2 regions of the Psychrobacillus psychrodurans genome follow, and region 2 is predicted to be linked to the other one. Evidence: riboswitches for the same ligand, from Rfam matches in the RefSeq annotation. Region 2 holds a riboswitch; the other holds the start of a gene.
The links. Region 2 has a riboswitch for S-adenosylmethionine ahead of ACQCPR_RS02845 (methionine biosynthesis PLP-dependent protein). Riboswitches for the same ligand answer to the same signal wherever they lie in the genome.

Region 1 (4,981 bases), 890 kb from region 2:
AAGCGTAATTGGTACACCGGATAATGCAATGAAGAATGTATCGATTAAAAATGTATAATTTAAACCTTCCGACATTATTTACACTCCTTAATTTGTGTTAATTGTATGCTTTCCTTTGCTAAATACTTTTTCAAGCTTTCCAAAGAACTTTTCGATAAGTATGGATAAAATCCAGTAAACTAGTGCAAGCGCGATAAATATCTCTAATGCATGTGTATTATAGTTTGCTGCAATGATTAAATTGGCTTTCCCAACGATATCGATTAGACCGATAGTATATGCAAGTGACCCCTCTTGAAGTAATGCGATAAGGCCATTTCCGAAGTTAGGAAGTGCAACTACAAGTGCTTGTGGGAAAATGATTCTTCTATATGCTTGAAAGGGACTTAAACCAACGCTAACAGCAGCTTCAAATTGACCTTTTTCTATGGACTCATAGGCTGATCTAATAACCTCTGCCATGATAGCTGCGAATTGTAAGGTGAAGGTAATGACGACAAATACTGCTGTATTTAAATCATGTAAATATAAACCGAAGTTATCGGCTAAAGCAGGTACACCGTAATACACTAAAAACAGTAGTACGATAGATGGTGTACATCTTAAAATCGTTATATAGAAGTTTGCTATTTTTTGAGCAATTTTACTCTTTCCAAGCTTCATCATAGCGAGAATCAAACCAAAAAAAGTACCGAAAATAATGGATAATCCAGCAACGACAAAAGTTACTTTTAAAAATGGAAGCAATATCGGAAGTGAGTTCCATATGTACGATACATCAAAGTATTTTTCCATATTGTGCATTATTCCCCCTATGATATTTTAAAGGCTACCTGTGCATCCTGCGCCAGGCAGCCTCTATCCCGAATAAACGGGCAGTGACACTTCCAATCCAAGGCTTTATTCTATAGTAACTACTTATAGGTGGAACAACTGCCCGTAAAACTCCTAAAATAAGGTGGGGTGAAGAAAACCCTACTAATTGTTGTTTTACGTTATAGGAATCTAACAATTATCTTTCAACTTGGTCTAACACTTCAAAAAGGTCTCGACCGTAGAACTCTGTACTGAGTTCATTTGTTTTCTTTTCTTCTTGTAATTGCTTAATAGCTTTATCGTAAGCATCTGCAAATTCTTGCTCTTTTTTGTTGAATAATGGCCATGTCTTGATAACTGCAAATTCATTGTAAACAACTTCATCTTTTAGATTATAGTAAGGACCAGTTTCATCTAAAACCTGTTTTTGGAATGGTCCTTCAATTATTACTCCGCCGTCAACACGCCCCTCATTGACCCATTGGATTACATCCACGGTAAATGCATCACCTGCATCTAGTTTTACAGGGTTATTAGGATTTGCTTTGTTGTATTCATCAATTACAGTATACTGCGCATTATTTGCGGCAATCGGTGCTAAAGAATATTCAGCAGTTGCAAAATCCTCTAACGATTTAATATGCTCATTTTCTTTTTTCAATACGAGACCTGCACTACTTAAACCAAGGAATTCCTTGGGGAAAATAAATTTTTCTGTGCGTTCCTCTGTCCAAAAAGCATTTTTCACACCAACCTGAAACTTGCCTTGCTCTACCCCGATTAATAGATCATCACTTGTAGTCCCTACATATTCAAATTCATATTCAGGTAGTAGTTCATCTACTAGTTTCATAATTTCTACATCATATCCAGTGGCGTTTCCGTTGTCATCCAACCATGAAATAGGTTTAGAGGCCATGTCATATGCTACTTTTACTTTGCGAACATCACCACCTTCTGATGAAGTAGAAGCCTCCCCGGAACTACAAGCCGCTAAAAAAGTTATGGATACTAAACCAACCGCCACTAATTTAAAATACTTATTCATGTTCATTCTCCTTATCCTTTTACTAAGTTTTTATTATTTACTTCTTCTAACGCTGAAAGTGCTAGTTTCTTAATAGTCATATCATCCATAGGAGGATTATGTAGTCCCGCTCGGACATCTCGATAATAGCGTTGTAGTGGATTAGTTCGCTGTAAGCTTTTGGCACCAACTAAACGCATTGCTTTATCAACAATAGTGATGGCTGAATTAGTGACTATATGCTTTGCCACGCTTACTTCATTAGAAAGTAGTTCTTTTGTAACATCATTGTCATAGGAAGTAGCAACTCCATAAATGACTAATCTTGCCTTCGTAAGCTCTAAATCTATTTCTCCTAAAAGCTGTTGAACGTTTGGCAGCTGTGCAATAGATCCGTTCAAGCTATTTGGTGAATGGGTATTGGCAAATTGTACTGCGTAGTCTCTTGCTGCCTGTGCGATTCCGAGATAGGTCGCTGGTATATGTAATAGCCACCCATTAATCTTTCCACCACTTGCGAACTCGGGGAGCTCTACTAGATTTGACTCATGAACGATTACGTTATTCAATACTAAGTCATTACTACTCGTTCCTCGCATGGATACAACATCCCAGGTTTCTTCAATGGAAAGGCCAGCTGTATTGCGAGGAATAAGGAAGAAACCAACTTTTTCTTTTTCCTCAATCCATGCAGATGTTAAAAAGTAGGATAGTACAGGGGATGCGGTCGTGAATATTTTACGTCCATTTAGTACCCAAGAATCTCCTTTTCTTATGGCTATAGTTCCAGGCCTACCCCCACGCGTTGGGCTTCCAGTTTGAGCTTCACTGACAGAACGATTTATGAGTGCGCCATTTAATACTTCTGCTGCAAAAAAGTCGAGTTTCTCTTTTTTCCAAAGTTTGTTTTCAAATAGTTCACCAACAACACCTAAGCTCCAACCTACTGATAGGGCTGTGTTGGCATCAAAGCTAGCAAGTGTTTCTTGTAAAAGAACCATATCGTATACAGAAAATCCATTACCACCATACGATTCGGGTAGTGTAAGGCTTGCATATCCGATATTGATCAAATCATCCACGTTTTCTTTTGGAAAAATAGATTGTTCATCAATTTCGGCGGATTTACTTTTAAATTTTTCTTCTAACTCATATAACTGATTGATCCAATACTGCTGTTTTTCCGTTTTGATGTACAAGTTATTCACAGTTGTCGTCTCCTTTTGATTTTAATTATTCCTATGTGTTAAGTTGGTTTTAAATGCAAATAAAAAACCCTTTTGAAAATCAAAAGAGTAAGTAATTTTATGTACACTTATCTCTCAAGTTTCTTGCTGGAAGTAGCACCATACCATAGAAGTGGCGGTTGCTGAAGCATCATCGGACCAGTCCCTCAGCTTCTCTTAATAAGTAGTATGGAGTTGTGGGAATAATCGTACTACTTAATCTGCAAGAAGTCAATAGTAATTCTTATCGATTTAGTATGAATTAAGTGTTTGATTCTATTTTAGGGGTTTTTGAACTGTCATTCAGGGTATAAACAATAGTGTAGATATAAGTAGAGGAGGAGTTTGTTTGGATAAGAAAGTAACTGGAAATAGCAAAGATGAACAATTAGAAAAATTCCGTGTGGACGATCAAGGACAAGCATTGACTACGAATCAAGGACTAAAAATATCTGAAGATGAATTTTCTCTAAAAGCAGGAGAACGAGGTCCTACTTTGATAGAAGATTTCCATTTTCGTGAAAAAATGACGCATTTTGATCATGAGCGCATACCAGAAAGAGTAGTACATGCTAGAGGTTATGCAGCTCATGGGGAATTCGAATTATACGAATCAGCAAGTGAATTTACGAAGGCAAAGTTCTTACAAACACCTGGCACAAAGACTCCAGTGTTTGTAAGGTTTTCTACTGTGGCAGGTTCACGTGGATCTGGTGAATTAGCTCGCGATGCTAGAGGATTCGCTACTAAGTTTTATACGGAAGAAGGAAATTATGATTTAGTAGCAAATAATATTCCTGTCTTTTTCATTCAAGATGCTATTAAATTTCCAGACCTGGTGCATGCTATAAAGCCAGAGCCACACAATGAAATTCCGCAGGCTGCGACTGCACATGATACGTTTTGGGATTTTGTTGCTAACAATCAGGAGACGGCACATATGATCATGTGGACAATGTCAGATAGGGCTATACCACGTAGCTTTCGTATGATGGAAGGGTTCGGTGTAAATACATTTCGTTTCATTAACGAGGCAGGTAAATCCCATTTTGTAAAATTTCATTGGAAACCACTACTTGGTACCCATTCAGTTGTATGGGATGAAGCACAAAAGATAAATGGGAAAGATCCGGATTTCCATCGTCGTGACCTATATGATGCGATTGATAATGGGGATTATCCTGAGTATGAATTTGGAGTCCAACTTATCGCAGAGGAAGACGAATTTAAATTTGATTTTGATATTTTGGATCCTACTAAACTATGGCCAGAGGAAGAGATACCAGTAAAAATTTTAGGGAAGATGACATTAAATCGTAACGTAGATAATGTATTTGCTGAAACTGAGCAAGTTGCGTTCCATCCAGGAAGTGTTGTACCAGGAATAGATTTCTCAAATGATCCACTACTTCAAGGACGATTATTTTCTTATACAGATACACAATTAATCCGTCTTGGTGGTCCTAATTTTCATGAGCTACCGATAAACAGACCTGTTTGCCCATTCCACAATAACCAGCGTGATGGATATGGAAGACAATCGATTAATGTGGGAAGAGTGAGCTATCATAAAAACTCTCTTGCTGGGAATACTCCGATACCTGTTAGTGAAGCTGAAGGTGGGTATTCGCATTATCAGGAGAAGATAGATGCTCGAAAAGTTCGTGCACGAAGTGAGAGCTTTAAAGACCATTTTTCGCAAGCTAAGTTATTTTGGAATAGCATGAGTAATCCAGAAAAAGAACATATTATTAGCGCATTTAGTTTCGAACTTGGTAAGTGTAAAGAATTGACTGTTCGTCAACAAGTTCTAGAGATGTTCGCGAAAGTTGATTTGGATTTATCGAATAAGGTAGCGGAAAATTTAGGACTTGTAGTGCAAGGTGTGAGTACTACAACTACTACAAAATCT
Region 2 (4,981 bases):
GTACCTACTTGAGAACCTGATCCAAAAACAACATTAGCAACTCCAGGTGGTAAACCAGCTTCCTCGAAGATTTTAGCCATTTCATATGCCATCATAGGAGTTTCCGTTGCCGGTTTCCAAATGAATGCATTTCCAGCAACAATAGCAGGGAATGATTTCCAAGTAGCAATCGCAACCGGAAAGTTCCAAGGTGTAATGAGTCCCACTACCCCAATAGGTGCTCGGACACTCATCGCAAACTTATCTGCAAGTTCAGATGGAGTAGTCTCACCAAACAAACGACGACCTTCTCCAGCCATATATAATGCCATATCAATACCTTCTTGTACTTCTCCACGTCCCTCTTCAATCACTTTTCCCATTTCTTTTGTTAATACTTGAGCTAGATGCTCTTTCTTTTCTTTCATTATTCTACCAATCTCATATAAATAATCTGCACGTTTCGGCGCAGGAACGAGTGCCCATTTTTTTTGAGCTTTCACTGCGGCTTCCACTGCAATATTCACATCTTCCATTGTAGATAGCTTAACCTCTGCAAGTTGTTCCCCATTCGCAGGATTAAACACTGGGGTATACTCCGCTCTACCAACATCCTGCCATTTCCCATCAATAAAATTTGTTAACTTCATTCTATTCCCTCTTTTCACTTTAAAATGTAAACGCTTCCATTAATAATACATTCGATAAGTATTTGTAAATACCTTTAATAATTTAGAATTTTTAGAATGAAACTTTTTACCTTTCATATCGTATAATTGGGTAATAACAATTTAGGAGGAGCATGATTATGAATAACCATGAAATAGACTACAAACTATATGGAGACGATATGCAATTTGTAGAAATTGAATTGGATCCAAAAGAAACTGTTGTTGCAGAAGCAGGCAGCTTAATGATGATGGAAGACGGTATTTCAATGGAAACTATTTTCGGCGATGGCTCATCAGGATCTGGTGGTAGCAGTGGCGGACTTATGGGTAAATTAATGGGTGCAGGTAAACGTATGCTTACTGGAGAGAGTTTATTCATGACAACATTCACCAATACTGGTAGTGGCAAAAAACATGTCTACTTCGCATCACCTTACCCTGGAAAGATTATTCCTATGGACTTAAGCCAATACCGCGGAAAAATTATTTGTCAAAAGGATGCATTTCTAGCAGCAGCTAAAGGGGTTACGATTGGCATTGAATTTCAACGTAAGCTAGGAGCAGGTTTCTTTGGTGGTGAGGGTTTCATTATGCAAAAACTTGAGGGTGATGGCCTTGCTTTCGTGCATGCAGGGGGAACTATTCATAGAAAATCACTACAGCAAGGCGAGGTTTTACGAGTAGATACTGGATGTCTCGTAGCAATGACTGCGGATGTAGATTACAATATCGAAATGGTCAAGGGAGTTAAAACAGCCTTATTTGGTGGAGAAGGATTATTTTTTGCTACCCTTCGTGGTCCTGGTACCGTATGGATTCAATCACTTCCATTTAGCAGATTAGCTAGTAAAGTATTTGCTGCTGCCCCTCAAACACCAGGTGGTGGTTCAAAAGGTGAAGGCAGTATAGCAGGAGGATTATTTGACCTACTGGGTGGAAAATAGAAACAGATATTGAACAATGTCTGCTGATGTTTTAGTTATAGTGAAAAGAAAAAACGCTTAGACAAAATATGTCTGAGCGTTTTTGTTAGTTATTTTGTACTTACAACAGCTTTTGCTTGAGCTTTTCCATCTTGAGATTCATGTAATTTTACCATTGCAAAACGGGCAATAGGTTGAATTACTAAGCTTTCTGCAATAAGTACGATTGCGAAGTTACGCGGCCAATTCGTTAACCAGTTGCTGAAGATTTCCATTCTAAAGCCATTTCCTATAATATCACCAATAAGTGTCATAGCTGCAGACATCCCTAATACGGTAAAAAGAATTCGGAATAAAATTTTGGAGTTGAAGCTATCCGTAGGCTTAGTGAATTTTTTAACTAGTGCTTCTGCAATACGTCCAAAAATAGTTGGTTCAATAATCATAACAATAACCCAAATAATCGGTAGCGCTTTTAAGATGGTTAAAGCAACTTCTCCGTTAAATTCTCCAAAAGAGAGAATGATATTTAAGGAGGTCATGAATATAACCGTAAGTGTTGAGATAATTGTGCCGAATAATAGGCCTTCCTTTGCATTTCTTGGTAGTCTGTTTTCTTGATGCATTTTTTTCTTCCTCTCAAAGTTTAGTAAAGACCTTCGCTTTAAATTCCATTTTTTATAGCTTCTCCAACAAGTTCGGTAATAGTTCTGCAATTGTTTTTAAAGGATTCGTAGATTGTTTCGTTAAACAAAGCATCATGGCCCCTTCAATCGAAGCAGTCAACAATAACGATACAGAGACAGCTGTTTCATCCGAAAAACCATCGGATAATAGCTTAGCACAGTAGATGCGTTCAATATTTTCATATAACTCACTGCACGCTTTGCGAACTGGTTCACTCATTGTTGCCATTTCACTAACAATACTGCTAAATGTATAGCCAGTAATAGTACCTCTTTTTTCAAAGCTATTTATTAAAGTATCAATCGTTGAAATTATGGCGTCCTTAGTTGTAAGATGCTTACTAAAAATAGCTTCAATATCTGTGGTTATGTCTTCTTTTAAAGCGTGTAAACAAGTTATCAAGAGTTCTTCTTTGCCATCTGGAAAGTGATGATAAAGAGCACCCTTTGAAACATTACTAGCTTTTAAAATTTCATTGAGTCCTACAGTTTTGTAACCTTTTTCCTGAAAAAGAATTGTAGCAGTTTCAATCAAGAGTGATTTAGTATCCATAGCTATTCCTCCTAACATACCAACGGGTCTGTTTGTAATTATAACAAATTTTAAGCTACATTCTAATATTTTGTTTATTTAATAAAAGACCAGCATTATGAGCCCATCTCTGCAATGAATCTGCAGATTGTTTATGCCCCTCCTCCATACCCTTCATATAATATGTAAAGGGACATTGCTTCTTGGAGTTCCTACATTATAGGATGGGAGGTGTGGATGTTGGATTCTTCTACAGGATTATGGGTTGGTTTGTTGGGTATAGTCTTAGGGGTACTTGGTTTCTTTTATGCTCCCCTTTGGCTAGGTGCTGGTGCAGTTCTGTTAGGACTGGTAGCTTTAGCTTATTCTCACAAGTTAGTTGTAGGGTGGATATCTTTAATACTCGGAGTAATTGTTTTAATACTGACATTTATGTCATAACTTGAAACAAAAAAACGTATTGTATTAATAGCCACTAAGTGTTAAGATTATTTAAATTTAAAATTTTGATAATTTCATATATTTTTTCTTATCCAGAGAGACGGAGGGATTGGCCCTTAGATGTCTCAGCAACCAGCCACGCTTAGGTATGGTGCTAATTCCAATAGACGTATGACGTCTTGAAGATAAGAAGACAAACTTCGATATTTACTTGAGGGTTCTCTTCTTATTAGAGAATCCTCTTTTTTATTTTAATTGTAAAGGATGAAAAATTATGCCAAAAAACAGTATTGATACACAGTTAGTTCAATTGGGAAATCATAGTGATGAAAAAACCGGGGCGGTAAATCCCCCCATTTATCTCTCCACAGCATACAAACACAATGGGATTGGGCAGTCTACAGGATACGACTACACACGAACTAAGAACCCGACACGAGCTATTTTAGAGGAAGGAATTGCAAAGTTAGAAGGTGGAGACGCTGGCTTTGCCTGTAGTTCTGGTATGGCTGCAATACAATTGGTTTTATCTCTTTTTAAGTCAGGAGATGAGTTAATTGCTCCTGATGATTTGTATGGTGGTACATACCGATTATTCAACCAGTACGCAGATTCATATAATATCCGTACTACTTATACAAAATTTGAATCAGCTGAAGAAGTAAAAGCATTAATAACAGAAAATACAAAAGCCTTATTTATCGAAACACCCACTAACCCTTTAATGCAGGAAATAGACATACAGCTATTTGCGGATATAGCAGAAGAGCATAATCTATTGTTAATCGTAGACAATACATTCTTAACCCCTTATTTACAGCGACCTATTGAATTGGGTGCCCATATTGTCATCCATAGTGGCACAAAATATATTGGGGGACATAACGATGTACTTGCAGGATTGGTGGTCACAAAAGGTACTGAGCTAAGTGAACAATTGCAAGTCAACCATAATGCTGCAGGTGCTGTCCTTTCTCCTTTCGATTCTTGGTTGTTAATAAGAGGATTAAAAACACTTCATCTACGTATGAAGCAGCATGATTTAAATGCAAAAAGAATTACTGAATTTTTAATACAGGAACCTGCTGTTAAGGATGTATTATATCCAGGGGTTGGCGGGATGTTATCCTTCCGTTTACAAAAAAGCGAATGGGTGGCTCCTTTCCTAAAGAATTTGAGACTGATTGTATTTGCTGAAAGTCTTGGTGGTGTAGAGAGCTTTATCACGTATCCTACTACACAAACACATGCCGATATACCTGAAGAGGAACGGAATGCACGAGGCGTTGATAATAGTCTCCTTCGTTTTTCGGTTGGGATTGAAGAAGTAGAAGATTTAATCGCAGATTTAAAACAAGTATTAAATACATTAGAAAAGCGAGGTCATAATTAATGAGTGATTACAAAGAGTCGTTGGAGACTAGTATAATTGTTGCCTCTACACGCGGAGATTCGGAGATAAAAACTGGATCTGTAAATGTTCCTATCTATTTATCCTCCACTTTCCATCAAGAAAGCTTTGATGATTTTGGACCTTATGACTATAGTCGATCGGGAAATCCTACGAGAGATGCACTCGAAAAAACGATTGCTGAATTAGAGGGGGGTACTAGAGGATTGGCATTTGCATCAGGAATTGCGGCAATTTCTTCTGCATTTATGCTTTTGTCTTCAGGCGATCATATCGTTATTACAGAAGACGTATACGGTGGAACCTTTCGTTTTGTTACAGAAGTATTGCCTCGTTTT

Region 1: it holds a riboswitch for S-adenosylmethionine, as region 2 does, so the genes downstream of both, ACQCPR_RS18290 (acyl-CoA dehydrogenase family protein) here and ACQCPR_RS02845 (methionine biosynthesis PLP-dependent protein) in region 2, are expected to answer to the same signal.

Annotation. Positions count from the first base shown of each region.
Region 1 covers NZ_CP189791.1:3,696,524-3,701,504, reverse strand. The annotation lists gene ACQCPR_RS18305 (amino acid ABC transporter permease) at 1-75, opposite strand, end outside; gene ACQCPR_RS18300 (amino acid ABC transporter permease) at 88-804, opposite strand; gene ACQCPR_RS18295 (transporter substrate-binding domain-containing protein) at 1,013-1,864, opposite strand; gene ACQCPR_RS18290 (acyl-CoA dehydrogenase family protein) at 1,876-3,051, opposite strand; SAM riboswitch class I at 3,156-3,256, opposite strand; gene ACQCPR_RS18285 (catalase) at 3,419-4,981, shown strand, end outside.
Region 2 covers NZ_CP189791.1:576,858-581,838, reverse strand. The annotation lists gene ACQCPR_RS02870 (aldehyde dehydrogenase family protein) at 1-629, opposite strand, end outside; gene ACQCPR_RS02865 (TIGR00266 family protein) at 788-1,594, shown strand; gene ACQCPR_RS02860 (DUF2798 domain-containing protein) at 1,684-2,199, opposite strand; gene ACQCPR_RS02855 (TetR/AcrR family transcriptional regulator) at 2,252-2,812, opposite strand; gene ACQCPR_RS02850 (C4-dicarboxylate ABC transporter) at 3,032-3,232, shown strand; SAM riboswitch class I at 3,318-3,424, shown strand; gene ACQCPR_RS02845 (methionine biosynthesis PLP-dependent protein) at 3,507-4,625, shown strand; gene metC (cystathionine beta-lyase) at 4,625-4,981, shown strand, end outside.